DNA from 2 places in the Virgibacillus sp. M23 genome. Region 2 is predicted to be linked to the other one. Evidence: riboswitches for the same ligand, from Rfam matches in the RefSeq annotation. Region 2 holds a riboswitch; the other holds the start of a gene.
The links. A riboswitch is a leader RNA that binds a small molecule or an ion and turns the genes downstream of it on or off. The one in region 2 is predicted to bind lysine.

Region 1 (15,738 bases), on a different contig from region 2:
CCACGAACAACAGCGAATCGTAACCCAACGGTACGCATCATTTCACCAATTGCCCACTGCCCTCTAGTAACCCCTTCTAATCCTTCTAAAATTGCATGATAAAGTGCATGTGTTTCTCGATAAACGCCTTCTTGAATTAGCTTGCTTCGTTTCACTGCCGTTTCTACTGCGGAAATCACTTTTTGCATATCCATTGATCCAACTTTTCCTTCACAAATTTGGACATCTGGAACTATCGATTGATAGGACGCTCGTTCTTGCTCATCTAGCATTGCAAGTAACGTAGCAATTTTTCCAATACGAAGTTTTTGTGTCATTGTTTCTTCTCCTAAAGGTCTCTGCTTATACAAAATGGTTTCTCAAAAGTCAGTTGCCTCCATACAACTGGAATACTCCGCTTTCGGGTAGCGGTTCAGCCTTCTTCTGAGTTGAAGACCTACTATGTAGTCCGCATAGCTCCTCTTTTTTGAAAGCCAAGTATATATCAAACGCTCTTTAAATAATCTAATCTTAACTAATGACTAGTAACTACTTTTAGTATACGTCTTCGTAAAATTATCCGTCAATAACATTTACAAAAAATTCCGTCTATTATTATTCAAAAATCAAATATTACATAGCTATAATCATAGGGTGAAACATCAATTAGTGTGGATTTTTATCCCCATTGAAGGTTTGTACCACAAGATTATGACCTAAAGGTCTTTAAACCACTCGGACATTTACTGGCAGTGGATATCTCTATTATCCATTATTGGTTTCACTTTATTGCTTTTAGTGGAAATATCACTGCCAGTTATATACGCAATAAATCGTATTAACCTAATTCCACCCCATCTTTTGTTATTTCTTATACGGAGGATACATGCCTGTTACATGTGGACAAGTTCTCTTGTTCTACAACTACCTTTCCCTTCTTGATAACTGTATCCACATGATTCATTCCATATTGATAGGATAGCATTAGATAATTTGGTACATTAAAAATCGTAATATCTGCCTGTTTACCAATTTCTAGACTCCCGATTTTATCAGCACAACCAATCGCATGTGCAGCATTGATGGTTGTTGCTGTAATAACCTCTTCAGGTGTCATCCCCATTTTTAAACAGCCAAGATTCATAATAAACTGTAAGGATAACGTTGGGGATGAACCTGGGTTTGCATCCGTAGAAAGAGCAACGGCTAAGCCTTGATCTATCATTTTTCTTGCTTGAGCAAATTCTGCCATTAGGAAAAATGCAGTACCTGGTAAAAGAACACCAATAACATCTTGTTCAGCCATTTGACGAATTCCTACATCCGATGCCTTCAATAAATGATCAGCTGAAATCGCACCAACAGCTGCAGCTAATTCTGCCCCCCCATAGGATTCAATTTCATCCGCATGAATTTTTGGAATTAGTCCATATTCCTTACCCGCCTCCAGAATTCTTCTTGATTGTTCTGGCGTAAATACGCCTCGCTCACAAAACACATCATTAAATGTTGCCAAATTCCGTTTAGCAACCTCTGGAATCATCTCTGAAATAACTCGATCTACAAAAATATCTGGATTTTCTTTTTCGGCTACTGGTACAGCATGTGCTCCCATAAATGTTGAAACAACATCCATGACATGATCCTTATTTAATTGCTTGGCAACTTCCAATTGCTTGATTTCATGTTCTGTCGTTAAACCATATCCACTCTTTGCTTCTACTGTGGTGACGCCATTTGTTAGAAATGTATCTAGACGCAGCTTCGATTCATGATAAAGTTGGTCATAATTTGCTTGCTGCGTAGCTCGAGTTGTTGCGTGAATACCGCCTCCTGCATGCATGATGTCCATATACGACTTTCCTTTTAGTCGCATTGCATACTCATTCTCCCTTGTTCCGGCATGAACAAGATGTGTATGAGGATCGATCAGACCTGGGGAAACTACTTTATTAGACGCATCGATTTGTTTAGCTTGAGCAATTTCATCGGCATACTTCGCTTGAATTTTTTCCGTCGTACCAATGGCAATAATCTCACCGTCCTTCGCAAGTAATCCACCATCTTCTATACTATTAAGCTCTCTCATTGCATCAGTTTTAGCTGGCTTATCGGTATTTCCACTTATGGTAAGTAATTGAGCTGCATGTTTAATAAATAGGATATCTGACATTTATAACGCCCCTTTACGTTGTAGCATTGGAATATGAACACCTTTTTCCTTCGCAGTATCCTCGGCTTTTTCATAGCCTGCATCCACATGACGAACAATCCCCATCCCAGGATCTGTTGTAAGGACGCGATCCAAACGCTCCTCCGCCTCTTTTGTTCCATCGGCAACAATAACCATTCCAGCATGAAGCGAGTATCCCATACCAACGCCGCCACCGTGGTGGACACTGACCCAGCTAGCTCCCCCAACACTATTAATCAACGCGTTTAATATTGGCCAGTCCGCTACCGCATCGCTTCCATCCTTCATCGCTTCCGTTTCTCGATTTGGTGAGGCTACGGAACCTGAATCAAGATGATCACGTCCGATAACAATCGGTGCTTTTAATTCACCTCGTTCAACCATACGATTAATAATTTTTCCAAAGCGGGCTCTTTCTCCATACCCTAGCCAGCAAATCCGAGAAGGGAGTCCTTGGAAACTAATTTTCTCTTGCGCCATGCGAATCCACTTACACAGCGACTCGTTCTCACTAAATTCGCGCAGGATGACCTCATCTGTCTTATAAATATCTTCTGGATCGCCGGATAATGCCACCCAGCGAAACGGTCCTTTACCTTCACAAAATTGTGGGCGAATATAAGCAGGAACAAATCCAGGAAAATCAAATGCATTCGCTACTCCTTCATCCTTGGCTACTTGGCGGATATTATTTCCATAATCAAAGGTAACCGCCCCTTTTTGCTGCATTTGCAGCATTGCCTTAACATGAACTGCAATACTTTGTTTAGATAATTGAACATAATTCCCTGGATTATTCTCCCTTAATTTAGCTGCTTCTGCTAACGTCATATGAACAGGGATATAGCCATTCAGCGGATCATGAGAGGAGGTTTGATCTGTTAGTACGTCTGGAATGAATCCTTTTGTAAGCATTTCCGGTAGAAGCTCAGCTGCATTGCCTAACAAGCCTATAGATAGCGCTTCCCCTTTACTACGCGCTTCTTCAGCAAGCTTTATTGCTTCATCTAAGCTATCCGTAGAGGTATCTAAATAATTTGTATCTAATCGACGCTGGATACGATGAGGATCTATTTCTATAGCAATACAGATCCCCTCATTTAGTATCACCGCTAAAGGTTGCGCTCCTCCCATGCCGCCTAACCCCGCCGTCACAGTAATCGTTCCTTGTAAACTACCGTCAAAATGCTGCCTAGCACATTCTGCAAATGTCTCATATGTTCCTTGCACAATTCCTTGGCTGCCAATATAGATCCAGCTGCCCGCAGTCATTTGCCCATACATCATTAAACCTTTCTGATCCAATTCATGAAAGTGCTCCCAATTCGCCCATGCTGGAACTAAATTCGAGTTAGCAATCAGCACTTTCGGAGCATCTGTATGCGTACGGAACACAGCAACGGGTTTTCCTGATTGAATGAGTAAGGTCTCATTTTCCTCTATCTGTTTTAATTCCTTCACAATCGCCTCGTAGCATTCCCAATTTCGTGCTGCTTTACCTATCCCACCATAAACCACTAGCTCGTCTGGATTTTCTGCCACCTCTGGGCTCAGATTATTATTCAACATTCGAAGAGCAGCTTCTTGTATCCATCCTTTCGTATGTAATGCTGAACCACGATATTGTTCTACTTGCATGTTCTTTTCCATTCTCATTTTCTTCATCTCCTCCCTATGTTAGCAACCTCAAATAAACCGTTTACATTTTCTGTAGTTAAAAAATTCACATTCCTTTTCCATCTGATTATCGATCCTTCTGTTTATTTGGTACTATAGATAATAGAAGACATAACATTTTTTTAATTTAATACCATACATTAAAATTATAATTATAATAATATATAATTACAAATATAAATATTCTATATTTTTATAAAATTCAACTATAAATTAAGGAGATTAGGATGGAATTTCGCCATTTAGTCTATTTTGTTACGATTGTTGAACAATCAACCTATACTCGAGCAGCAACCGTCTTACATGTATCTCAGCCATCACTTAGTGCTGCTATTAAAAAGCTAGAGAATGAAGTAGGATTGACATTAATTAAACGTAATACGAGGAGCCTCGAGGTCACAAGTGAGGGTAAAATACTTTATCAAGAGGCTAAAAAATTGTTAAATCACTATCAGCATGTATCTAAAGAAATGATCCGCTTGAAAGAGCAGGGACCGCTGGAACTCACAATCGGTTTAATAGAGTCCTCCAATTTTTGGGTACCAAAAATTTTGAAACAATTTCAGAAAGAATATCAGGATGCTCATATAAAATTATTAGAAATTCTAAGTTTAACGGATGTAGAGAAAGCTTTAACAAACTTCGATATTCATCTAGCTATAACAAATCAGAATTTGAATAATGATGCGATTGAGACATTACCTATCTATGAGGAAAAATTAGTTGCTGTTCTTCCTCAAGGGCACAACTTACAAGATCATACAGAGCTAACTATTTATGACTTGAAAGACGAAACATTTATCATTTGCAAAGAAGGCTTTCAAACAAGAGAGGATATTCTTTATGCATTTGCTAAATCAGGGATTCAGCCAATGATTCAATTTGAAATCGAGCGATTTGAAACAGCATGTCGTCTTGTTATCGAAGGTTTAGGAATCACAGTTGTTCCTGAAAACTATGTTAAAAATACAGTTCATTCAGATTATCATATAAAACATATTAACGATTCACATTTATCCAGAAGCGTATATCTAGCCTATGAGAAAAATCGTTATTTACCTCCAATTGTACTGAAGTTTATAGGATTGGTGGAAGAATTCTTTAAACAGTGATGCCCTTAGTTCACCTAGAAGTATTTCGTCCTATAGAACACGTACCACCTCAAGCATAGACTGGATGTCAACTTGTCATATTTTGATTGATTCGAGTAATTACTCTAGGTGAGATGCTTAGCTAAATTATGTTTTTCCCCACATATAACTAGCAGTAAGACCCCCGCTTCAAGCAATAAAGGAACAACACTATTGGTAACTAGGGGGACAAACAAAACCTTCAATTGATTGAAGGTTCACTTTATTTGTATGTCATTAAAGGAACAATTGAATAAACGATAGGCATCATTTCCTTGCTAAAATTCAAATAGCCTTGCGTGAAATAAGGAAATCTGTTATATTACAGACAATTAAATATTTCTTATTTCAATTATTTGAAGTGAGGATAGAGGTGCATCGGTCATCATTACACAGTTTGAGGATAATGAGATCCATTGACGATTGTGGAAAGGGATCGTTGCCGAAGTAACAGATAACTCATTATTTACTGTTGCTGGTTCTGCTATTGAATAAATACAGGACTGTCGTATAGGTAACTATATGGAGGGCTATCTGACGCAGAAAATGAAATACTACATTTCTGCAGTAGCAAACCCTTGCTGCTGTTTTTTTGCGTTAATTAGAAATGGTCTATCCATCTATTGTTTTAACTTATCACAAGGGGTGTAAAGAAATGGAATTTGGCCAAGTATTAACCGCAATGGTGACACCATTTGATCAACATGGAAAAATTGATTTTCATGCCACAAGATCTCTCGTAAATTATTTAATTAAAAATGGAACGGATGGGCTGATTGTTGCTGGAACTACAGGTGAATCAGCTACATTAACAGATGAGGAAAAGATTCAGCTTATGCGCTTCGTTGTTGAAGTAGTAAATGATCGAATTCCGGTATTAGCTGGAACTGGGGCAAATAACACAAAAGCTACTATTAATTTAACAATACAAGCGGAAAAAGTTGGAGTTAATGGTATCATGCTTGTTACTCCATACTACAATAAACCTTCGCAAACAGGAATTTATCAGCATTTCCAAGCGATTGCAGCAGCTACTAATCTCCCTATTATGCTTTATAATGTACCGGGAAGAACTGGTGTCAATTTAACTGTAGATACTACGGTACAGCTTTCTAAAATAGATAATATTGTTGCCATCAAAGAAGCGAGCGGTAACCTTGATGCGATGTCAGAAATAATTAGACGCACATCCAAGGACTTCTCCCTATACAGCGGAGATGACGGACTAACATTACCAGCATTAGCTATTGGAGGAAAAGGTGTGGTCTCAGTCGCCTCCCATATCATTGGTAATGAAATGCAAGAGATGATAAATCAATTTAGCTTTGGAAATGTCAAAGCTAGTGCAGCGCTACATCAACATTTACTTCCAATCATGAAAGCTTTGTTTGCTGCACCTAGTCCTTCGCCCGTCAAATCAGCATTATCTATGAAAGGTGTTCCAGTTGGGGATGTTCGGCTTCCAATGGTACCTCTAACACAAGAGGAAACAAACAATCTAAAACAAACATTACAGCACTTACAGTCCATCGTTTCAGCAAGTTAAACGATTATGAAGAGCGAGAGACTATAGAAATTGAGATAAGTAATGTCGAACTACTATTCGAATATGAAGTATATCAGGATAGTAGTTCGACAGTTCTTTGGAATAGTAATTATTCTACCGAGAGAAATCGATGCATGAACGTCTATCCTAGCCGAAAAAATTGTGAAAACAGCACATGTCAAATGTAACTACGCCAGTGAAAAGCGATACAAAAATTCACTAGGATTCAGCTTTTGATAGCCCTCCTCTATTCAGTTCCTTTAAAATTCTTTAAAGGCTACCGTTACTTTACAACAAATTTTGCTCGACTAGATCCTTCTTTTGTCTTCTTTACCTCGAGTACTGCTGGGAACATAGCTTTTAATTCCTGCACATGTGAGATCACGCCAATCATTCTACCCGATTGCTGTAAACCTACCAATGTATCAACTGCTTTGTTTAGTGCTTCTTCATCCAGCGTACCAAACCCTTCATCAATAAACATTGTTTCAATCGAAATATTGCCTTGAAAACTTTGAATAACATCTGACATACCTAGTGCCAAACAAAGAGCTGCATTAAACTTCTCGCCTCCGGATAAGGATTTCACATCTCTTGTCTGTCCCGTGTATGCATCGAAAACGTCGAGGCCTAGACCACTCTGTCTTCCATGCGATTCCTGCCTGTCACTACGACTCAGGAAAAATTGACCATTTGATAATCGATCTAATCGTAAATTTGCCGCATCGATAATCTGCTCCAAATACTCAATTTGTAAATACCGTTCAAAGGATATTTTCTTGTTATTTTGCCCTCTTAATACATCATGGAGATCGGTTATAGTGGCTAATTTCTTTTCCAAGTTATTAGCTTGTTCAGTGACCTCGACAATGTTTTGCTGTAGTGTAATGATTTCCTCATAGTATTTATTTGATTGATCCCATGTCTTTAATGCTTGTTCGTATTCTACTTTTAATTCTTTCAGTTTGGCTTCAATAGTCGTTAATTCAACCTGCTGCTTATCTTTCAATTCTCTGTTCAGATCACGGACCTGCTTTTGCAGCGTAAGCCGATGCTGATTATATTCTTCTATGCTATGCTTTAACTGCTTACGCTCATCCTCTTTCAGCTTAGCTTGTTGAAACACCTCCTCCGTTTGGAAGGACGCTTGGCTTAATGCATCAACAAACTGTTTGTCTGCATTCTCCCGCCTTATCTTCGTTTCCTGCAGCTGGTTGCTTGCATGACTAACATCGGATTCACTTTTAGTCAATTCTTCTTTCTCCTGCAACAGCTTTTGTTGTATTTGCTCCCAGCGCTCCTCCAATTCCTTTCGTTGCTCTTCTTTTACTTCTATTTTTTTCTCTAATTCAGACAGAGTTCTCACATCTTGAGGAATCTTTTGTATTCTTTCCTGATAAACAGCATGAGCAGTACGATAAGATGCAACTTGCTCTTGATAATATTGCTCCGTTCTTTTCACTTTAGCTTCTACATCTTTGGTTTCTTTTAATGCCTGTTCGTACATAGCTTTATATTCAGCAAGCTGTTTTCTATCATGATGTAATTGCTTCACTTCTTCACTTAGTTGCTGCCCTTGAAGTACTAATGCTTCTTTAGCACTTGTTACATCTCTCTTATTTATGGAATAGTTATTTAATTCATTTTCCCTTTCCTTTAATTGTACGCTTACTGAATTCCATTCAGCAAAGCTGTTACGATATTGCGTATCTAGTATCTGAAATTGCTGCTTCGCTTTTTCTAAATGCTCCCTCGATACGTTACGATCCCTATTTATGGCTTTTTGTGGATGATCGATACTTCCGCAGACCGGGCAAGCTTGTCCATCATGTAGATGCGCTGCTAGAATACTAGCTTGATTATTAAGCCAATCCCTTTCAATTTGTTGGTAATCAGCTTGCGCTTGAGATGCTTCTTGATGTTTTTGTTTGGATTCTTTTTCTAATTTATCGTGTTTTTTTGTTAACTCTATATAATCTATTAGGACTTTTACTTGATCTCGCATCTCTTGTAATCGTTGCTGTTTATCTGGTAACTGCTCGACTGTGAGATCGAGCTTTTCTATTTGTTCGTGAATAGCTTCTGCTCGCTGATTCTTTACATCGAGTAGTTTTTGAAGTTTCTCCAATTCGGAGGCGCCATCCTGCACTTGCTGATTCAGCTTATTCAACTGTTGGTTAGACGCATCCATTTCTTTAACTATTGGTAAATAATCCTTTAGTTGTTCCAGAATAATACGTAGTTGTTCTCTTTCTTCCTTCTTATCTTCCTCTTTTTTATACAAGGCTTGCACTTGCTTTACTCGCTCGTTAGCTGTTTTAAGCTTATTTTCTGCGTAGTGAAGATTCTTTTGTTGCATTTCCTCTTCTTTATGCCAATCATTTCGCTGTTTTTCATAAGGAATGAGGTTGTTAGCTCGCTCTGCATCGTCTAATTGTTTTTCTCGCTTTTGATATGTTGTAAGCTGATTATCTAATTCGTTTAGTCTGGCTTTTTTTTGTTGCATTTCATTGAAACGATCATTTATAGCTTTTGCTTGGTGATATTCCGCCTGTTTGTTATTATGAGCCTCATATGCTTGTTCATATCTAGCCTTATCACACGCGATTCTCTCCATATAAAAGTGACTTTCTTCTTGTAAACCAGTTATAACCTGATTGATATTGTAATGCTCACTTTCTAAAAGCTGAAATAGAAATGAATTTTCTCGTTTAGGTAACCTCACTTCAATATGCTTAATCAATTGATCACGAGCTTGGATAGCTTTATTGTATGCCTGTTCTGCATTAGCCTTCTTCTCTCTCATCCGTTCACTAATTTTTTTATACGGTTCCGTCTTAAATAGTCGACGTAATATTTCTTCTTTATTATCCGTTTTCGAGGTGAGTAGCTTACGGAATTCTCCTTGCGGAAGCATAACAATCTGCTTAAATTGATCCTGCGTTAAACCAATTAAAGCTTCTATTTTTTTGTTTATTTCAGATACAATCTGCCTATCTACACAAGGAATTTCATTGCCATCTATTAGCTCATAGAATTCGTATCGGTCACCTGTCTTCGTTTTATTCCCTTGCTTCACATGGCCTAGTTGGCGCAGAATTCGAAAAATACGACCGCCTAATTCAAACAGTAACTCCACTGCTGTATGGACATTGTCATCGGCAAAATCACTTCGCAGCATATTTTCTTCTCGATCTTCTCCGCTTGCTGAGCCATATAAAGCAAAGCAAATACCATCAAATATAGTCGTCTTACCGGCACCAGTATTTCCAGAAATAACAAATAAACGATACGCTTCTATTTCCGTAAAATCTATTGTTTCCGTATCTTTATATGGGCCAAGCGCTGTCATTGTTAACTTTAAAGGTCTCAATTATTCCACTCCCTTCTGCATTAAATGGTAAGATAAGGCTTCAACTTTTCTGTTTGTGTTACATCTGATTCCTCATGCAGCCATTCATTCAGTACTTCTTTAAAAAGCTGTTCCGTTTCTTGTGTTGCTTCTGTTCCCTTCACTTCTTTGTAAAAAGCATGAAATAATTCAAGTTCTGACAGCTTGGTGCGTTCTACCCGATTATTCTCCTCATCATCAGCAAGAGAAAATTGATTATGCTTCCGTTCAACATGCAACGCATTTGGGTAAACAGATCGCACCTTTTCCATCGGTGAAAGTACTGGTAACTCGTCTGTTAAGCGAATAAATACATAATCATCATTGATAGGGTGTGTCAGCAACTCATTTATAGAAGCTTCAACTGTGCGCACATCTCTTCTCGGATGCAGTATACGTTTCTCAACATTAACAGCACCTTCTCCATCTATTTCCACAACATAGAATCCTTTCTTATGATGCTCCTCTGAAATAGAGTACTTCAATGGAGATCCAGCATAACGTATCGTCTCGTTCCATACATAATGCGCTTGATGCAGGTGTCCTAACGCTGTGTAATGAAATTTTGCAAAGTGCTCAGCAGCTACGTATTCCGATCCACCAATAGATAATGGACGTTCTGAATCACTCGTATTTTCTTCTTCTGCTCCATAAGGAGTAACGAAAGCATGTCCTACAAATACATGTCTAGCATGTGAATCCATTCTCCTCTCAATCTGCTCGATAATTTTCTTTGCTGCATCATTATGTGTACGAACCGTATCATCCTGAAAAGTAGTTCTTACCACACTTGGATCACAATAAGGAACTAAATGAAAATGAACTTCTCCATCATGATCATGTAAAACAATTGGTTGTAAATCATTCGTGAGCGTCCCTACAATATGGCAGCCATTATCTCGCATAATTTTACTACCAAAATTTAATCGGCTCGGACTATCATGATTCCCAGCAATTGCCAAAACCGGAATACGAAGTTGAAGTACGATTCTCTCTAAAATTTCATCTAAGAGATGTACCGCTTCTGTTGGCGGCACTGCTCTATCATATAAATCTCCTGCAATAATAACAGCATCAGGTTTTTCATTTTCAATAGCCTCGATGAATTGATAAAGTATGTACGCTTGATCTTCTGTCATATAGACACCCTGTACTAATTTGCCAAGATGCCAATCAGCAGTGTGAATAAATTTCATTCCATATTCCTCCTTATAATAAGATTCATCTATTATTCTTCGATTACTGTAAAATTCCATATTTCATAGTATAAAGTGAAACTTCCATCCGTAGGGGATTTTGTTTATCCCCACGGATGGTTAGCACCACAAGGGTATGACCTAGAGGCCTTTAAACCAACGGACATTTACTGGCAGTCGATTTCCCCCTTATCCATATTGCTTTCTCTCTATTGCTTGAAGCAGGGAACTTACTGCAAGTTATATGTGGGATAAATCGTTAAAAGTAAGAAACCATATCTTCATTCTACCTGCATGCTAGACTAGATGATTCTATGTTTCTCAATCATAATTTTAACATAATGATTCACATCTACGAACTAACTACTAAAGGTAAACTTCTAACAAAATCACCCAAATGAATTCCGATTGACCCATAACTTATAGACTACAAACAATATATTTTCTAATTTGTATATTACTTGTAAAATTATCTTGACTAATATGTGAAGTTTCGACAGAAATAGACAAATTATAAAATAAGAATGGTATACTAAAGTAGTAATTTAATTATTTCCATCTGAGTAATAAGGAGGATAATTCCATGAAAGCTGCAGTATGGTACGGTAAAAAAGATGTACGAGTAGAAGAACGAGAATTGAAACCTTTAAAAGAAACTGAAGTAAAGGTGAGAGTAGCTTGGGCAGGCATTTGCGGAAGTGATCTTCATGAATATGAGGAAGGACCTGTATTTGTTCCTGTAGAAAAAGAAGATCCTTTAACAGGTGATACAACTCCATTAACATTTGGGCATGAGTTTGCAGGAGTTGTAGAAGAAGTAGGTGCAAAGGTTACCACATATAAGCCGGGCGACCGAGTAGCAGTAAATCCTACCCTTACATTCGGAAATAAATCAGAGGATCTTGACCCATATGATGGCTTTGCCTTTATCGGTTTAAATACAGATGGTGGATTTACATCATTTACAAATGTTCCAGAAAAAAATGTATATCACCTACCTGAGCCATTAACATTACAAGACGGAGCTTTAGTTGAACCGACAGCAGTTGCTGTTCAAGCAATAAAAGAAGGCGGACTAGTATTTGGCGACACTGTTGCAGTATTCGGTGCTGGACCGATTGGATTATTAACAATCATTGCAGCAAAAGCAGCAGGTGCAAGCAAAATTATTGCACTAGACCTGTCGGAAACAAGGCTGCAAAAAGCAAAAGAAGTCGGAGCAACACATATTATTAATTCTGGGGAAACTGATCCAGTAAAAGCTATTACAGATATCGTACCTGAAGGTGTAGATGTTTCCTTTGAAGTTGCTGGCGTAGCTCCTACATTTGAGCAATCTATTCAAGCAACGAAACCAAGAGGAACCATGGTAATCGTATCAATCTTTGCTAGACCGATTGAATGGAACCCATTCCAATTAACAGGTAAAGGTGTGAAAATCACTTCATCTATAGCTTATACACCTACTTCTTTTCAGCAAACGATTGATTTAATGGCATCTGGTCAAATACAGCCACAATCTGTTATCACGGATGAAATACAGCTGGATGACATAATTGAAAAAGGCTTTGAAGCATTATCTAAGGACAAGTCTCAAGCAAAAATATTAGTAGAATTAAGTGGGGAAAAATAAGAAATAACGTTTAATTGTAATTAACCAGATATAGAGCATGGGATGTGCACACTATATAGATAAAGTGAAACAACGATCCGTGGAGGGATGTTTATCCTCCACGGATTGTTAGTACCACAAGGGTATAACCTAAAGGCCTTGGAACCAATCTGACCTATAACTGGTAGTTGATCCCCTTCTTATCCATATTGAGGGCATACTGCACGTGATATGCGGGATACAAGCTCCCGATTGGAAACATAGCGAGTGGAGCGAGTCAACGGAAATAAGGAAATCACAGTGAGCTTGCGAGCCGATGATGAATTATCGTGAGACGATTCGTGAAGTCACATCGTTTCTGGGCGCTGGAGCTGGACGCGGCTTAACACGCATATTTATCCACATGGACAAATTTTATCATTTCCTTCATTTCCGATGACTACCAAAAAATAGATTTCAAAGCAGGTATTTATACTTTAAAATCCATTTTATCTAGCCTATATAGCTAAATTATGTTAATAACTTCATCTATACCATCGCAACAGCAATTAAACCTAATATAAATTCTACCGTTCGTTTCATAGCTAACTCCTTATTTATATTTATCATTTATATACGAACACATTCATTTAATGGTTCCATCAATTATGAATGAAGATCAGCGGTACCAAGCTGGGATACACGTTGTAAAGTTTTTATGATCTCTAATAACATCTAGCGAATAGGTCAGCATGGTCTGATAGTTGCCCATTTTCCTTCCCCACACAAGCGAGGATACAATATGCATGGCACTATATAATGCATATAGTTCCCAAAACTTTATAGAAACATCATTTTCGTTATAACCATCAACAATTCCCCTTGTAAACGCATTGCTTACTCGATTAGAAAAAAAGCCGAGTTTTTGGAGATCATGAATAGGATCACCCCAGTCTATTCTCTGAAAATCAATTATTCCTGCAAATCTGCCTTCGTTGATCAATAGATTAGCAGGATGAAAGTCATCATGCTGAAATGTATTTGGCCTATTGTATAATAATTGCTCATTTTCCTTAATATACGACCGAAGCATCCTTTTCATGTTTACATCAACATCGATAGCCTCCAATTCTGACAGATATTTATTACTTTTTCGTCTTTTAATTTCGTACCATGATGGTATATTTTCTGGGGCTGGAAAGGCGTGCAGCTTCTTTAATTCCATACCAGCTTGAATTCCCGCTTCGTACTGTTCATCTTCTGTTAAACATTGTAAGACAGCTTCTCCATCCTTACCGGTAATATAAGTAAGTATCATATATGAATAATCCGTATCCGTTATAGAGCCAAATTCAACTGCTTCAGGGACATACTTGGAATAAGTTTGTAAGCGCATGATTGTCTTAAATTCCTTTTCCCTACTCGCTTCCTGTTCACTTGAAAAAACTCGGATAAGATAGCGATTATCAACTACAAATTTTTTATCAGCTGAAAAACCCTTCTTAATTTTCTTTATTCTTGAATCGTGATTAACAAAAGGTATCTTATCTATTAGTTGATCCATACCATTCACCACCTTAATCTAAAATTTACGCATTAATATTCGACATAATTATGCAAATATCCTGTAAATTATAGACTAAATGTATACATATGAAAAGAGAAACTTTTAGATAAAGTAAAGCTTCAATCAGTGGGGGTTTTTTGTTTATCAATTATTGTTTATCCCCCACTGATTACTAGTTGAACAAATAAGTGTGTTTTACCCTTACTCCGCAAAAAAATAATGCCTACTAAGCATTTATTATATCGACACTTCTTTTAATCACCTCTCATACTTCACAAACTGCCCCTTAATCTGATGTTGGTTTCGGTCAACAAAAGGTAGCATCGATCGATAGGTACCCAGTTCATAGACTTCACTTATTTCAGTAATGCGCGCAATCCTAGATAAGCCTTAGCTTCTATTTTGCAGGGTGATAATCTCGCCTAAATCGTTAAGTAAAATAATGTCGGAGAAATAGTCTCTCGGGTCTGCCCCCCACAATGTGCGATACAGTGTGAAGTCTCAGCAACTAATATTTAGTTATGCTATCTACTACTTTTGCTTTCATTTTCCGATGTGAATGTTTGATCTATAAATGCTTTAATAAACTCCTGATATTTTTTCTTATTATAACCATGGTATAATTCACTTGCTAATACATTAGGAACACCAAAGAAAAATCGCTCATATTGTGTTTGTCTGGAACCAAATGGGCTCATTGTCAAATCCCATGCTAATCGAAATAACTTCACCCTTTCCACTGCATCTTTTGTTGCACTCTGCAAATATTGATCCAAATCCATCCGTATAGACGAATTAAAATCTTCCTCTGTAGGTATAGTCATTAATCCGCTAGCAGCAAGTAATTGAATGATTTCCACTGCCCGTGGGTAAATTTTGGGAAATGCGCTACTTGCTGCCTGTAACGAAGCTAATTCCGGTCGCATCAGTCCAAACTCATCCAGTGTCGCATTCACCTCTGATTTAATTAACAATGCTTTTATTGTCTCTAAACCGACAATGATTTCTGCCATCTTCTCTTGTACATTCTCGTACGTACCAGTATGGATTGACTCGATAATCTCCTCAGCAATACCCAAAACGAATTCTAGCTTTACAACCTGCCTATTAATCACTTGATGCAGACTAAAAGGCAAAAACGCACTTTCTCGTTGAAAACGATTACCTACCTCGATGTTTTTATAAAAAAAGACCCGCTCCCATGGTATGAAAACATTATCAAATACAATCATCGTATCCATTTCTTCAAATCGAGAACTTAATGGATAATTAAAAGAGGAATCTCCCTTACAGAATGATTCGCGACAAATGAATTTTAGCCCATTAGCATCACTAGGAACAGATAAAAAGTATGCATTATTTTCTTCAAATATTCTTCCAGCTGAAAAAACAAGCAGCTCATCTGTCATTCCGCCCTGTGTTGCCAAAAGCCGGGCACCTTTTATAATTAAACCTGCTTCTGTTTCA
Region 2 (15,738 bases):
ACAAAAAACAGGATTCAGATGATGAGAAAGTTATCTCTATTGAGGTGCCACGTGAATTATGGTATGGATTAGGAAATTCTTCTATGATCAAGGATGAACGATTAATCGTCTTTTTCAATGGAAAGGGTAAAGATGGCGATGGTGATCAAAAAGCCGATCCGAGAAATTCGGAAGATATTCTTCATACGATGGCAAATTATTTACTTGAATACGGTCAAACGAAGGATGATATAAAGATTGCATTATGGAATTATTATAAGCGGGATTTATCCGTACAGACGATAATGAACACTGCAAAGGTGTTTAAGGAATTTCAAGATATTAATTTAACGGATAGGGATTTTCCTGTTTCTATAACTCACAATTATAGTTATAGAAGCACATGGGGTGACCGAAGAGGATTTGGCGGATTACGAATTCATGAAGGTACCGATATTTTTGCAAATTATGGAACACCTGTAAAATCAACAACATATGGTGTTATAGAAATGATGGGCTGGAATCTCTATGGAGGATGGAGAATCGGTATTCGTGATATTTATAATATTTATCATTATTATGGACATATGAACGGTTACGATGATGATATTAAGGTTGGTCAAGTTGTTAAGCCTGGAGATATACTGGGGAGTGTTGGTTCGACAGGTTATGGACCGCCGGGAACATCTGGAAAATTCCCTCCACATTTACATTATGGTATGTACAAAGATAACGGCAAAAGCGAATGGTCCTTTGATCCATACCCTTATTTACGTAAATGGGAACGAATTGCGAAACAAAAAGATTAACAAGATAGTCAATTTAAACTTATATGACTTCTTCGCCTAGACTGGATAGAAAATAAATAATAAATTGAAGCGTTCAAAGGTCTGTTAGAATCGAAAAGGCTTCCCTTCACCTAGCTATAGCAACTAGAGAAGGGAAGTCTTTCTGCTACAAATTCGATAAAAAGGTCACTTCTTATTTTACTTCTTTTGATTTCTTCACAGCATACATAACACTTGCAGCTAATCCTCCCCAAATAATTACCATACTAAGAATCATCACTAAAATGACACTGCCAGTCATAGTTATTTGGCCTCCCTCTCCTCTGAATGCTCACTAACACCTTTAGCTTCGGACCTCCACTTAGTAGCAGCCATGACAATACCGATAATAAGGGCTGCTGCTGCAACAAACCAACCTCCAAATACGATAAATATATCTGCATATCCTTCATAATTTCCAGTTTCTGTGTCAAATTGCTTCATTAGGTTTAGTCGGAATAAATCGAACATCATATACCCCAATACTAGAGGTGTAATAACATTTAGACTTAGCGACCACCACCAACCTAGGCGAATATCAGAAATAGCATTGGCATGTGTTTTTAGATCCTTTACTTTACGAAGAATCCATGCAATAAGCACTACTTCAACAAGTCCTATAAGCGCTACTCCAAATTGATTAATAAAGTAGTCAGCTGCATCCAAGAAGAACAGACCACCTTGAGTCGCAAATAAAAGTGAAATAATTGCGGCTATTCCACCTCCAAATAAAACTGCCTTTGATCTGGATATTTTGAATTTATCTGTTAAACCAGCAACATATGTCTCTGTAATTGACATCAATGAAGTTAATCCAGCAAGTACCAATGAAGCGAAAAACAAAAAGCCAAATAATCCATTCAGTCCTGGGAATTCATTAATTATCGCCGGAAAAACTACGAAGGCAAGACCAACTCCTCCTGAGACTACTTCCTCTACCCCTACACCGGATTGAGCTGCCATAAATCCAAGAGCAGAAAACACCCCAATACCAGCTAGTAACTCAAAGCTTGAATTACCAAATCCTGTAATAAAGGCATTGTTGGTAATATCCGATTTCTTAGGTAAGTAGCTTGAATATGTGATCATAATAGCGAAGGCAATCGATAAACTAAAAAATATTTGCCCATATGCTGCCACCCATACTTCTCCATCTAATATTTTACTGAAGTCTGGAGAAAAAAATGTTTGCAATCCGTCCATAGCTCCGTCTAATGTAATTGCTCGAATAACAATAATAAGGAAAATAATAACTAAAGCGGGAATAAAGATGCGGTTTGCAATTTCTATTCCTCTCTTAACTCCTTTAAATAAAATACCTAGAACTACAACCCAAACGATAATTAATGGAATAAGTACACCTGGTACAAGACTTCCTATTTGTCCTGGTTCTACGGTACGATGTAAAAAGTCATTCATTAAAAACCCTTCCGTATCTGCTCCCCAGCTTAAATTAATTGAGAAAACAGAATAGGATATTGCCCAGGCAATAATAACAGAATAGTACGTAGAGATAACAAACGATACGAGCACTGCCCACCAGCCAATAAATTCTGTCTTTTTATTTATTCGCTTATACGTAAGCGGTGCAGAACCACGATATTTATGTCCCATCGTAAATTCCATAATCAAAATAGGAATACCGGCGGTTAGTAGTGCGAACAGATAAGGGATAAAAAAGGCTCCTCCACCATTCTCATAAGCGACAGCTGGAAAACGCCAAATATTTCCTAGTCCAACCGCTGAACCCACAGCAGCCATAATAAACCCTGCTCTTGTCCCCCATTGTGAACGAGTTTCCATTACAATACCTCCCCCTCTTCCTTACCAAAATAGTTGGTTTAAGGAATGTTTTTAAAGTTTTATTTTTTCAGATATTTCTGTTTGTATTATAACGGTACTTTTATACTATGTCAAAGAATTATTTGAATTTCAAGATATTTCTAATTTTAATTAACAAAAAAACAGCATATATAGTTATTAGATATTTTTAAACAATTATTATAGGCTTTTAGATTAGGTTATTCGTTACTTCTCCAGAAGAAAAAATACTCGATTCCTCATCGTAACACTAGAGATTCTTCGGGTATTTGTACAAAGCTTCTAGCTACATTCCCTCCACACAGAACAAAGACTTCATTTCGTAGCTTTAAAAGTTGGACAATATTTTTTCTACTATATAAAAATACTGCCGAGAAAAAATTCCCGACAGCTTGGATTTTAGCTTAAAGTTTTTATTTCCACAGAATACCATCGCCATGTTATAAGATAAACTGACTACAACAAGCGAAGTTTTCTATTGTAAGCACCGTAAGAGTATAACCTATTGGTCTCTATTCTAAACCGGCGATTTTACTGTATGTTACATGCCCGATACATAATCATTCGTAGCATAACACCGATCTCGTATTATGACTTTGTGTTCGATAAAAAGTGCAGGATTAATGCAATAGCTAAGACGATAACAAGTGTAGCAATTAAAGGAAATACGACTTGATTGGTGAAACCAATTATAAGATAGCCAATTCCAGCTGAAACAGCTGCCAAAATCGCATATGGCAATTGAGTCAAGACATGATCAATATGATTTGCACCAGCACCCGTTGAAGATAGAATTGTCGTATCCGATATTGGTGTACAATGATCACCAAAAACAGAACCAGCAAGCACTGCAGCCATAGAAGGTAATAACATAGAAATATCTGTAATTACTGTCACCTCAGCTGCGATCGGAAGCATGATACCGAATGTCCCCCAGGATGTGCCTGTAGCTAAGGCCATAAATCCTGCAATCAAGAAGAATAACAACGGTAACCATGCCGGACTAATCGAAGCATTATCTACAATTTGTGCTAAATACTCCCCTGTTTTTAATGTTCCTATCACTGAACCAATTGTCCAGGCCAATAATAGTATATAAATAGCAGGAAGCATTGTTTTCAAACCTTCTACAATAATTTTTCCTGCGTTGCTTTTCGGTTTCCTTTGTAATCCATGAAAAACAAATGATGTTAAAACAGCGATTGTACCACCAATAAATAGCGATAGATTAACATTCGTATTTGCAAAAATGGATATAATGCTAACATTACCATCGCTTGCATTTGCACCTGTAACAAGCATGGATACCACAGTAGCAAGAATCAAAACACCAATTGGGACAAGAAGATGATAGATTTTCCCATCTGTATGTGCTGCAAACGTATCGGTTAAATCTCCCGGTACTCTATCCTGCTTAGGATTTAGTAATTCTCCTGTCTGAATTGCCCTTTGCTCATGTGCTTTCATCGGGCCAATATCCATCTTTAAGTAGGCTACTAAAAACACAAGTAGTATGGCTCCTAATGCATATAAATTATATGGGATCATTTTAATAAACGCCTCTAAAGGTCCTATATCTGTGATGCCATTTGCTACAAATAAGCCACCAATAATACCAATGATATATGCTCCCCAGCTCGATATCGGTGATATTACCGTAACTGGTGCCGAAGTTGAATCAATAATATAGGCTAGCTTTGCTCGTGAAATCTTATGTCGATCTGTTAAGGGTCTTGCTATTTGCCCTACAGCCAAGCTGTTAAAATAATCATCAATAAAAATGATAATACCTAGCACCGCACTCATTGCTTGCGCACCGACTCTTGTTTTTACACGTTTGATCATCCATTCACCGAAGGCTCGACTCCCACCTGAAGCTTGGAGAAAAGCTGTCATTATTCCTAATAAAAGTAAAAATCCTAATAACAGAAGGTTACCTGTATTTAGCGAGCCTTCCGATATAAATATAGTATAAATAATAATTCCTATTTCCTTTAGGGAATCCCATATTGAAAAATCATGAATGAGAAGTGCTCCTGCTACAATCCCAGTTCCTAAAGATAATAATACATTTCTCGTTACTAATACCAATACGAGCATTAATATTGCAGGAATAAGGGAAAAAATTGTTCCTTCCATTGTTGTAACCTCCACTATGATTGTTTGCAATAATGAAAGAAAACATACTGTTCAAGAAAATGGGATACGTGGAAAACGGGGCTGCGTCAGAGAATGGGGGCTCTGTAAACACAAAAAGACAATGATAGAAAATAACCTACCATTGCCTTTACAATATACGTTATCCTCCATTTCGATCAGTAGTTCTCCATGCACATTGCTTCTTGCATGACAGTATACTTCTTATTCAAAAGCACACCAGCAATAATAAGGAAGACACTTATTATGCTTCGGCAATACATCCTTTCATCAATCATCATCGTTGTCATCCTCCGACTGATTAATCATATCCATTGCACCTCTACCTCACCGATCTGATAAGGTTTAAATATTCAACTAGCTAATAATAATTATTATAACAAGTACTTAATCAATATTCAAGTCATCCTTGGGAACGGCTATGTTTGGACCACTACTTCCTTCTCCACCACCAAAAAATTCTGGAACATCACCCATAAGTACCCTTGAGTCAACATATACCTTCGTTGTAATTTCCGCAGGCTCGGTCGTAAATGGTACGACAATCTGTGCATTAACGGTAACCGGTATATAAATTTCAAACAATGCAGCATTAATACCAAATTCTTTCATTTCGTATTTTATATCTGATTGAATACTGCCAACAATTTCAAAATGAACAGGGACTTTGGGTCCTAAATTAGCTAAAATAGTACTTCCGGTCACTTGACCGATGGGAATCTCGACTACCGTTGGATCTTTGTCAGCAAGTTCATTTGCTGAATCTCCGTAATCCTTTGGTTCCATATCTGGATCATCCGTATTTAACATTTCTCCTTTGTTCATTCCGTATAAAAAGTATTCCGCTCTAATGGTAGCAGCTCGCAATGCTCTGCTCACTGCTGAAGCATTCCAACCAACAATGGTAGGATATCCATTTTCATCTTTACTAACGTCCATTAAGTCTTCAAAGCTTATGTTTTCCGTTGACTTCACAGCTTCATTAATCGTTCTAGTCGCGAATTCAACTGTCTTCCTTTTGGCTATCTCCATCAGTGGAGGAGTTATCCCTTTATCTACTATTAGAATACTAAGGGAGGTTAATATGACAAATGTAATTGAAGTCATTAAAAAAATCGCCTTAGCTGGAGAAGTTGCTTTTATCTTTAATCCTGATCGTCTACCCATCTAAAAACCCCCTTGGAACAAACATATGCTTGTTCCAAGAAGGTTAGAATGTAAAAAATCTCAATCTATTTTGCATGAGAAAACCACCACATTTAGTACGTTAGCTAAATTAACATCATATGGTTTAGCTAATTTTCTCCCTTGCTCCTTGTTAATTCGAATAATTGGTCTGTCGCAAACATGCGGATTTTGTTTTACAACAATACCTTGTCTCCCATCATTTAGATCAACCATAATACCATTTGGATAAACAACAATAGAACTCTTTAACGCTTCAATCATTTCTCTATCATATAATTGTCCAGATCCGGCATATAAGATTTCTAAACCTTCGTGAGGAAGCATGGCATCACGATATACACGATTACTTGTAACTGCGTCGAACACATCTGCAATCCCTATTAATTTTGCATATTTATGTATCGATTCAGAAGTTATTCCAAGTGGATAGCCTGATCCATCCAACCGTTCATGATGCTGTAAGGCACAAAGTGATACAACAAAAGGTACACTATCCTGACCTACAAGAAAACGGTATCCCGTTCTTGTATGGTTTTGAATAATTTTAAATTCTTCTTCTGTTAATTTTCCTGGTTTTTGTAATATATCTGGGCTAATAAACAGCTTTCCAACATCGTGCAGCATTGCTGCCATCCCTATTTCTTCTAATTGCTTATTAGATAGCTTTAACTTAACACCAATAGCCAGTGCATAAATGGCTACATTTAAAGAGTGTTGAAATATATAATTATCCGATACAATCATATCGGTTAATAATGATAATGACTGTTCGTTTTGTTGCAGCTCATTCGTGATTTGCTGAACAATCACTGAAAGTTCCGATCCTTTTTGATCAAGGATATAAGATCGGTTTGTCAATCCATTATGCTGTAGGGAAAGAAATACTTCCTTAATCGTTTCTGAAGCCTCTCGTCTGAGTGATTTTGAAATGGTCGGCATTGCCGCTATATCCTTCATTTCTTCATCCTCAATATAAATGTATGTAATCCCGTGCTTTACTAGTCTATCAAGAAACTGCTTTGTTAAGGCAACACCTTTATTTACCAGAATGACGCCACTTTCATTATATATTGTTTTTGCTAGAATAGCGCCTGGTTCTATTGATCTTGTATTAGCAAGTCTCATTATGTTCTCCTAATACACATATATAGTTATTTACACCCATTCAATTACATAAATCCACTTATTTTAACATAAATCTAATCAAATAGTACCAGAACATACGTGAAATATCTATACCTATTCCTTTATAAATCTATGATTCTTAAGAAACGTATTCATCATTATATGGTAGGTCGTAGGATGTAAAAAAGTGTCTGGTACGAAACGAAAATAGTTAGTCCAAAAGCCGAACGATAAAACAAAATGTTACTACATGGCGCAATCAAAATCCGAAGGCGCTTTGAAAACAGAGCGTTTTTTCTGTGTACGATGTATCGCTACCGAAGTCTTCCATATCCTGTGGGAACAGCGCAAGCTAAAGACCCCGCGCAGCAAAACGCTCTTTGCTACCCAAGGAAGCTGAAGCCATGTCCGCAAAAAGCGTAATATTTTGCTGGAGCGGTGAGCACGAGTAAACAAATAATCTGAACTGATTCGTTCGGATTACGATGTGAATAAAGTAATAATTTTTTCCCTGTCTCGACAGCTAAGAGATTCGGATCAATGCATCTTTCCCTATCATTCCTTCTTCCCAACCATATTGCTTGGATGCATCTGTTATTTTTTGTAACGGTGCATGCAAAAGCTCATCAATTGTCCGAACACCTACCGCACGACCAGCTACTACCTTTCGATCTGCTAATTTTTCATTTAATATATCCACATCTAGAGCTGCACACATGATATAACCGACTTCATTCGAAATAATTAACAAGTTCGTTTTTGGTAATTCTACAACGATAGCCGTAAAAAAGATTCCATCTACTTCTAGCGGGTTTACTGTAATCATAAACGTGTATGGCCTCCTTCATTCTCTTCTTCATATCTATATGCAAATGAAGGGCCTATTGTCACAAAAGCCTAAACGCTTAATCCTTAAATCCTTCTTTTAATGTATAAACTAATATATCTCTTAAGAATTCTGGTAAATAATATTGTTTGATTTCTGATTTAGCAACTTCAGGTAACAGCCTGCCAAATGTAAACGTATCCGCAGTAGCAACCGTATACGTTTTTTCTGGATCTAATGGATAAGACCCTAAAAATGCCTGTTTTACAAAGTACTCCCCATTTTTTAACTCCTCCATATCCATTTCAAGTCCAGCAAACGCCATTTTACCTAATACTTTTCCGCGAAAACCAAAACCCTTTAATTGTAATTGCATAAATTCTTTTGTTTGTGATGCTCTTATTACCTCCAGTAATTCGTCACCATTCAACTCTACGACACATGTATTTATCGGATGCGGACAAATGCGATGTACATCACCATAAGTCACTTTACCAGCAGGTAAACCTTCTAATAGGAGTCCAGCATTTAGCATGGCGCAATCTGCCTCTGTTTGTTTCTTAATAGATTCTGTTAAAGCCTGCAATATTGGCGTTGACTGAAACCAATTTACCTCTAAAGGATATGCTAATTCTATAATCGGTTTAGCAAGAATGGTAGTAGCTTGTTTATATAATTGCTCTATTCTTCGTTCTGTAGTTTTATCTTTTGGTAAATGAGTTATATTCAACGCGTATGCCTCTTTACGACTCAGTTTATGCTCATCATGGTCCCAAGTTAGAATAACTTCTCCTACATAATGACAATGTTTTCCGGCAGCAGTTATTAATGTATTATTAACATACTCGCCATTACGCAACAGATGATGTGTATGTCCGCCGATGATAACATCAATATCAGGGAAGTTTTTGGCAATTTCTTGATCCTCACTATACCCTAAATGCGATAGCAGAACGACAATGTCTGCCTGTTTTTTCACATTATCAATCACCTGTTGTAACTGTTCAAATGGAGGTGATACATACCAATCTAGTAACTGATAAAAGGCATTAAATGGTGCCGTTAAACCGATAACTCCTATATTTACTCCATGAGCGGATTGTAGAATCGTACTCTGTTGCAGCCACGCTGGTTCTATTTGATCGCTACTATGTAAGTTGGCACATACTATTTCAAAATCAGCTTCATCATAAAGATGGAAAAGATCCTGATGCGATAACGTAATACCTTCATTGTTACCTAACGTAACGACATCATACCCTGCTTCATTCATAAGTTGAACATTTGCTTTTCCCATAAAGGCATCTGATATAGGGTGAACTCGGTCTACATGATCACCAATATCAACTGCCCAACAAGAACAGCCTAATTTACGTCGACTATCCCTTGTCTCTTTAAGATATCCTGTAACACGAGACCATTGATCAAAATTGCTATGTAAATCATTCGTATAATAAAAATAGATATTCTCTTTCATTATGTTATGCTCCTTATGATAGCCCTTGAGAAATCATGCGAATCCCAATAATGATTAATACAATTCGTAATATCCATTCTAGTGTTTTACCTGTTAGAAGTTGGTTAACCCAAGCACCTAATTTTCCACCAATCCATGCACCAGGAATAAACAAGAAAACATACTGCCATTCAATATGCCCTAAAGCAATATGTGTTCCAGCTCCAATAATGCTAATAAAGAAGATCATAAACATCGACGTAGCAGTAGCAATATGCGCCGGTATCCCAAATAATAATATCATCGCAGGCACCATAATGGATCCACCGCCAATACCAAATAACCCAGACAAAGCTCCTACTATTAATGATAGTACAAAAGCTACCCATTTAGACACCGTATATTGATATGTTATTCCATTTAATTCGAATGTCCTTATCTCACTTATGTTATTACTTATCTGCTTTGTTGGCTCTTTTCGCTTAATAAAGAAAAGGAGCGAAATGACAATTGTAATACATCCAAAGTAGAGTAGAAATTGATCACCATCAATAAATTGATTTAACCAAGACCCTATCATGCCGCCAGGTAAACTACCAGATAAAAACAGTAGACCTGTTTTATAATCAACACGTCCACGCTTGTAATAAGCAATAGTTGATGACATGGCGGTAAAAACCATAGAGACTAATGATATTCCAACAATAGCTTGAGGGGTTGCCCAAGAAAATGCATCGGAAAGCTGGTTTAAAAATAATAGGCTTGGAATAAGAATAATTCCACCGCCTAGCCCCATTAAACCACCTACAAAAGCTGTCAAAATTCCTATAAGTATACAAATAACAAAGACCAATCAATATCCCTTCCATCCAACCATTTTTTCTGTCTTATTCAATACTAGCATTGATTTTTAATAATTCCTATATGGAAGCATTCAGTTTAACATAAACTTCAAAACCTCTAATGAAATATTGAAAAACAGCCGTAAACCAAAAGGCTTAAGACTGCTATCTCGTCAACATATAAAGTCTTTTTTTCACGTAATCAATACCAAAAAAATTAATAACTTCGTCCCATAATTGAATCAAAAATAATCTTTCTGGAGATAATATATACAAAAGCAAAGGAGGGATGTGGATGATATATATTCAAGTCAAAGAGAATATTATATTGATAAAAACTTGGCCCATAATTATGACAGTCCTACTCATCAAACAATTATGGGCACTGCTATGAAGAGGGGCTTGTCCCCTCCTTCCATTTATAGTATGGATAATTATATATAAAAATATACTATATGGAATAAATTTAATAGAAGATTCTATTAGACATAGACCTTAACTTATGAATCCTACTAATTATAAAGTCTATAGACTCTATTAAAACTACAAATTAAAACGTAACATTATTTTTCCAGATGTTCTTGTACATTTTTTAAAAATTCAATTCGGCTATAAGCTGGACCACCCTCCATTAGTGGGTCAACTACGTTCACAAACACGTGATCATTTTTAAATGCATTGATATTTTGTACAATCGAATTCTTTTTCATTTCCTCGAAGGCAGTTTCATTTTCTTCATTTTCACTAGTAGAGAATTGCACAAATAAATAATCCGGATTCATATCAGCTAGTTGTTCAACAGATATTGCCTCTTGTGTTTTCGCTTTCTTCACCTCGTCTGGAACTTCTAATCCCAGTTCATCATATAGTACAGGGTTAAAGAATACACCTTCTGGATAGACGAAAACTTGCCCTCCACGAACTCGAATAGCTGCTACTTTTTTACCTTGGAGCTTCTCTGTTAATGATTCTTCTGCAGTAGCCATATCTGATTCATATTCAGACAAGATTGTTTCTGCATCTGCTTGCTTTCCAGTTAATTCAGCCATTAGCTTCAAATTAGCTTCCCAGTTTGTTGAAATATGCGAAACTAAAATAGTTGGAGCTATTTTCTGCAATTTCTCTTGTACTTCTTCAGGAAATTTCGTTGTTCCAAGTATTACATCTGGCTTCAATTCCAGTATCTTCTCAAAATTTGGCTGTTGTTTTTCTCCAATGGATTCAGCTTCCTCGGTCGCTGCAGCATAAATCTCTGGGAACTCTCCTCCCACAGATATCGCTCCTGTTAAGTTTACATCAAGTACTGTAGCATCCTCCATTGCTTCCATTGCTCCTGTCACAACAACTTTTTCTACAGTTTTTGGTACAGTGTACGCTTCACCAAGATACTCAATTGTTCTTGTTTCGCTTTCCTCGCTAGTATCCTCATTTGCTTGAGCCGTGTCTTCACTATTATTAGAAGAACTTGACTCACTATCTTTATCTCCTCCACATGCAGCTAATACAACCATTAGTAATGCGATTAAACTAACGAACATAAATCTTTTCATCTTTCCTAAACCCCTTCCCGCTATAATAATAGTAATACTTAAAATCTAAGCTATCTTCCAATTAATTGTTTCACTGATAAAAACTGATATCCAATCAGACTTATTTCAGTGACAGTTTATGTGATACCTAAATGCTCACGTAAGGTAGACCCAGTATATTCACTCCTAAACAACCCTCGCTCAACTAGCATTGGCATCAGCTCGCTAAAGAACAGTTCCATCGATGTTTTCGAGCCTCCTGGTAAAGCAATAAACCCATCTGCAGCACCTGTTTCAAACCACTCCGTAATTTCATTTAGCGCGTCCTCAACTGTTCCTACGACGACCCAATGTGCAGAACCGACTACCTCCGGCCTTGACAACAGTTCTTCCACTGTGGGCTGCTGTCGTGTAATTAACCTGCGCAACAAATCAGCATGCGTCCTACTGCGAACTGATTGATTTTGATCGGGTAGCATATCGACTGTTATCGATTGATCTAAAGGTAGTGTACTGATATCCATACCAAGTATGGATTTTACTGAAGCATATCTATGCTCTTGACTTAGATGTGCATGCGCTTTCCGATGTAGTTCTAGTGCTTCCTCACGCGTATTGGCTAGGAAAAAATACAATCCAGGCAAAACTCGTATTGCGCTTGGATGGCGTCCATGCTTCTTCGCTCGTCTCCTTAGGTCATCACGTAATTCAATACCTGAAGCCATATCTGGAGTGGCTGCGAAAATAGCGTCCGCTACCGAAGCTGCAAAGTTACGTCCCGATTCTGAGGCGCCTGCTTGGAACAAAGGAATGGTCCCTGATTTATGTGCCGGTACATTAAGCGGTCCTTCAACACTAAAAAAATCACCGGAATGATTGATCGGAGAAACCATTTCCTTATCCGCATATTGTCCTGTAGAACGATTAATAACCAGCGATTCGTTCGGATAACTATCCCATAGCTTGCGGACAATGTCTGTGAATTCACTTGCTTTCTGATATCTTTCCGGTGATGACGGCATCGGATCATCCCCGAAATTTCCAGCACCTTCAATGGAAGTGACGATATTCCACCCTGCACGCCCATTGCTAATCCACTGCAAAGACTGAAGCTGCCTAGCAACCGTATATGGTGAGTTGAAAGTGGTAGAAGCAGTAGTAACCAGTCCAATTCGGTTGGTCTCACGAGCAATCGAAGTTAGCAGAAGCGTCGGATCTAAGCTGCCAAAGCCAGGTGAATTCCCCAGTACCTCTTTGTTCAGAAACAATGTATCTGGCCTAAAGATAAAATCAAGTTTCGCCTCTTCTGCCATCTTCGCTAATTGCACATAAAAGTCGCTTGAATATAAGTTTTCTACACCACTGTCTGTATGTCTCCAGCCATTCCCCTTCATCCATGTTGTTGACAAGGACAAACCGATGCATAGCTGCCTATTTGTGGTCATATGTACCAAAACCTTTCCTACAAAGTAAGTTGTACCCGGAAAATGCTTTAATCAGAAGTATTTTCTACATATGGGCACAGCAGCCATATAATAGTCTATGAATGGTAACATTGTTTTGGAAATTATGTCGCCTTGACCAATGAACTCCTTAGAACAAAAAGGAACACACTTGCCCTGCCCAATAATTAGTTAAACAACTAGTAACCATGCCTCCTTTTTTATTTCTACTTCTTCTGTAACATGATTGGCTACAACACCAAACGACATTTGCTGTTCCTACATCATTAAAAGACAGAATAGAAAGTCAGTAGATTATCTAATTGATATTGATTATCATTATCATTATAATGCTTGTGAAGCATAAAATCCAGAATAATTTTGTACTTTTTTCTAATTAGAAACGAAATCACGAAGTCTATATCAAGATTTAATGTTATTACGCAGTCCCAATCGTATTTCTGTAGTAGACGCAGGCAACAAAATTCACAAAAGAAAAACCTGTATATCTGAAGATACCTAATTAAATGAGCTAGAGGAAAAAGCACCCCGAGAGTCATATCTAAAATAAACGACTACTATGGAGATGCTTTTATTATTGGAGAAAAAGAAATATGTGTTTACAGAAGAAGGGGACCCCAAGTGATTGAAATAAAGGTATCTATATAACAGAATCTCGGGTCAACAGGCAAGGTAAAATGGTGGAATAACTTGTTAATAATCATCAAGTTTTTAAAGCTTCATTATAATGCTTGGCGTAATCACTAATATTTTTTATCGTAGCGGGAACATTTTCCTTTTTTATGGAAATTGTTGCATATTCTTTCATGGCGTGTTCTCCTACACAAACACTATATGTAGCATTTCTAAATAACTCTAAATCATTTTGATCATTCCCAAATGCGATAAATTCCCCTGATTGTATTCCCAATTGGTTTAATCCGTTCATTTTATGTATTCCTAATGGAGATATATCAAGCAAATTCTCTCTCCCATGTTCATAGATCTGTACAGGTAAATGACTCAAATTATGCTTGATTTCATCAGTAGTCGTAAATAAGACGATTTTGGTTATCATCTTTAATTCGTCTAATGACTTATTTTCAGCTTGCTTTTCAGGGTCTAGATTACGAAATATAGAATGCTGCACCTCACCTGTATAGCTGTAATCCCAATCACTGTCTACTAAATAGGTTAAGTGATACTTTTCAATTAATCGCTTTATTTTTAAAACTAAGTTAGGAGTAAACGTGCGCACATGCATTTTTCCATTTTCAAATGTGAAAGCTCCATTTCCTCCTACCATTCGAAAATGGCGATATCTCTTCGGCAAAACTGGTAATAAATCACGAATCGGTCGAGCTGAAGCAAATATGATCTCATGTCCATGCTGAATACAAACATCTAATGCCTCACGCATCTCATAACTTAATGACTCACCCTTAAAACAAATCGTACCATCTAAATCAAATACAAAAATCATTTCTTTCACCTCGCTTACAGTATAATCCTGTTTTGTTATAATAAAAAGGACCAATGTCCCGAAGGAGAACGAAATGACTACATTAATGAATTATATCCAAACCTTTCAGCTTCCATTTCCTGATCATCTAGAACCGTATATAGAATTGATATCCTTTCAAGCAGGTCAGCAGGTTGTCAATACAGGAGATAAAGCTTCAGGCTTCTATATATTGACAGAAGGGAAATATCGTGTAACTACAAATGAAGTAACAGGAAAATCGCTTCTCCTGCGATTTTGTTCACCAGTATCAATTCTTGGTGACATCGAATATTTTCAGAAAAAAACAATCCAATCAGATGTTATTACGATACATCCAGCTACTTTTATTTATATACCTTATACCATCTATGAGCGCTATTTAAGAACTTACAGCCCATTTACAGAGATGCTTTTAGAGGAGTTAAGTTACAAGCTACAAACCTGTACTGTGGCATCCCGAATTAATGCGCTTGCTCCTGTAGAAGCTCGATTCGCTGCATACCTGTGTACCATTTATTCCGATGCAAAATTTGGTAAACAGCTTTTTACGACGAACACGAATGAAGTAGCTTCACTTATCGGCACTACACCTCGTCACTTAAATCGTGTTTTGAAAAGGTTAAGCGAACAACATGTCCTTATCCGTAATAAAGAAAAGCTACATATTAAAAATTGGCCGGTGCTTCAACAATTATCAGAAGGCATTCGATATGAATAACAACAAAAGACGATGCAAAAATGCATCGTCTCGCAGCACTGGGTATAGCTAATTTTCTTATAAATCTGAACAACGAAAGCTTCCTATATAAAATCCTTGGCGATTTCTTCTTGTTTCGGTTTAAGCGTCTTAATTTTCTTGATGAAATAGTAATGTTTATAAAGAGCAAGTATCACTAATAAAATTTTCACCAAGAGAATGTCCACATAAAATACGGAAAACAGGATAAAAGCATCGGCAATCAAATTGATGCGAATTTTTTCTTTACGTGTCATACCCTTTTTTTGGCGGAATCGTTCTACATATTTTTCATAAAACGAAGTT

Region 1: it holds a riboswitch for lysine, as region 2 does, so the genes downstream of both, dapA (4-hydroxy-tetrahydrodipicolinate synthase) here and RVS70_RS03750 (Na+/H+ antiporter NhaC family protein) in region 2, are expected to answer to the same signal.

Annotation. Positions count from the first base shown of each region.
Region 1 is NZ_JAWDHA010000005.1:99,939-115,676, reverse strand. It holds gene hutP (hut operon transcriptional regulator HutP) at 1-317, opposite strand, end outside; gene hutI (imidazolonepropionase) at 851-2,152, opposite strand; gene hutU (urocanate hydratase) at 2,153-3,829, opposite strand; gene RVS70_RS03405 (LysR family transcriptional regulator) at 4,078-4,962, shown strand; lysine riboswitch at 5,341-5,521, shown strand; gene dapA (4-hydroxy-tetrahydrodipicolinate synthase) at 5,636-6,526, shown strand; gene RVS70_RS03395 (SMC family ATPase) at 6,810-9,899, opposite strand; gene RVS70_RS03390 (exonuclease SbcCD subunit D) at 9,920-11,113, opposite strand; gene RVS70_RS03385 (2,3-butanediol dehydrogenase) at 11,697-12,746, shown strand; gene RVS70_RS03380 (aminoglycoside phosphotransferase family protein) at 13,384-14,268, opposite strand; gene RVS70_RS03375 (4-hydroxyphenylacetate 3-hydroxylase family protein) at 14,796-15,738, opposite strand, start outside.
Region 2 is NZ_JAWDHA010000006.1:47,424-63,161, reverse strand. It holds gene RVS70_RS03765 (M23 family metallopeptidase) at 1-788, shown strand, start outside; gene RVS70_RS03760 (methionine/alanine import family NSS transporter small subunit) at 961-1,068, opposite strand; gene RVS70_RS03755 (sodium-dependent transporter) at 1,071-2,609, opposite strand; gene RVS70_RS03750 (Na+/H+ antiporter NhaC family protein) at 3,216-4,766, opposite strand; lysine riboswitch at 4,939-5,117, opposite strand; gene yunB (sporulation protein YunB) at 5,172-5,951, opposite strand; gene RVS70_RS03740 (HD-GYP domain-containing protein) at 6,012-7,097, opposite strand; gene RVS70_RS03735 (YunC family protein) at 7,621-7,923, opposite strand; gene RVS70_RS03730 (bifunctional metallophosphatase/5'-nucleotidase) at 8,003-9,400, opposite strand; gene RVS70_RS03725 (sulfite exporter TauE/SafE family protein) at 9,414-10,232, opposite strand; gene RVS70_RS03720 (ABC transporter substrate-binding protein) at 10,785-11,771, opposite strand; gene RVS70_RS03715 (NtaA/DmoA family FMN-dependent monooxygenase) at 11,888-13,195, opposite strand; gene RVS70_RS03710 (HAD-IIB family hydrolase) at 13,917-14,675, opposite strand; gene RVS70_RS03705 (Crp/Fnr family transcriptional regulator) at 14,749-15,414, shown strand; gene RVS70_RS03700 (YbaN family protein) at 15,498-15,738, opposite strand, start outside.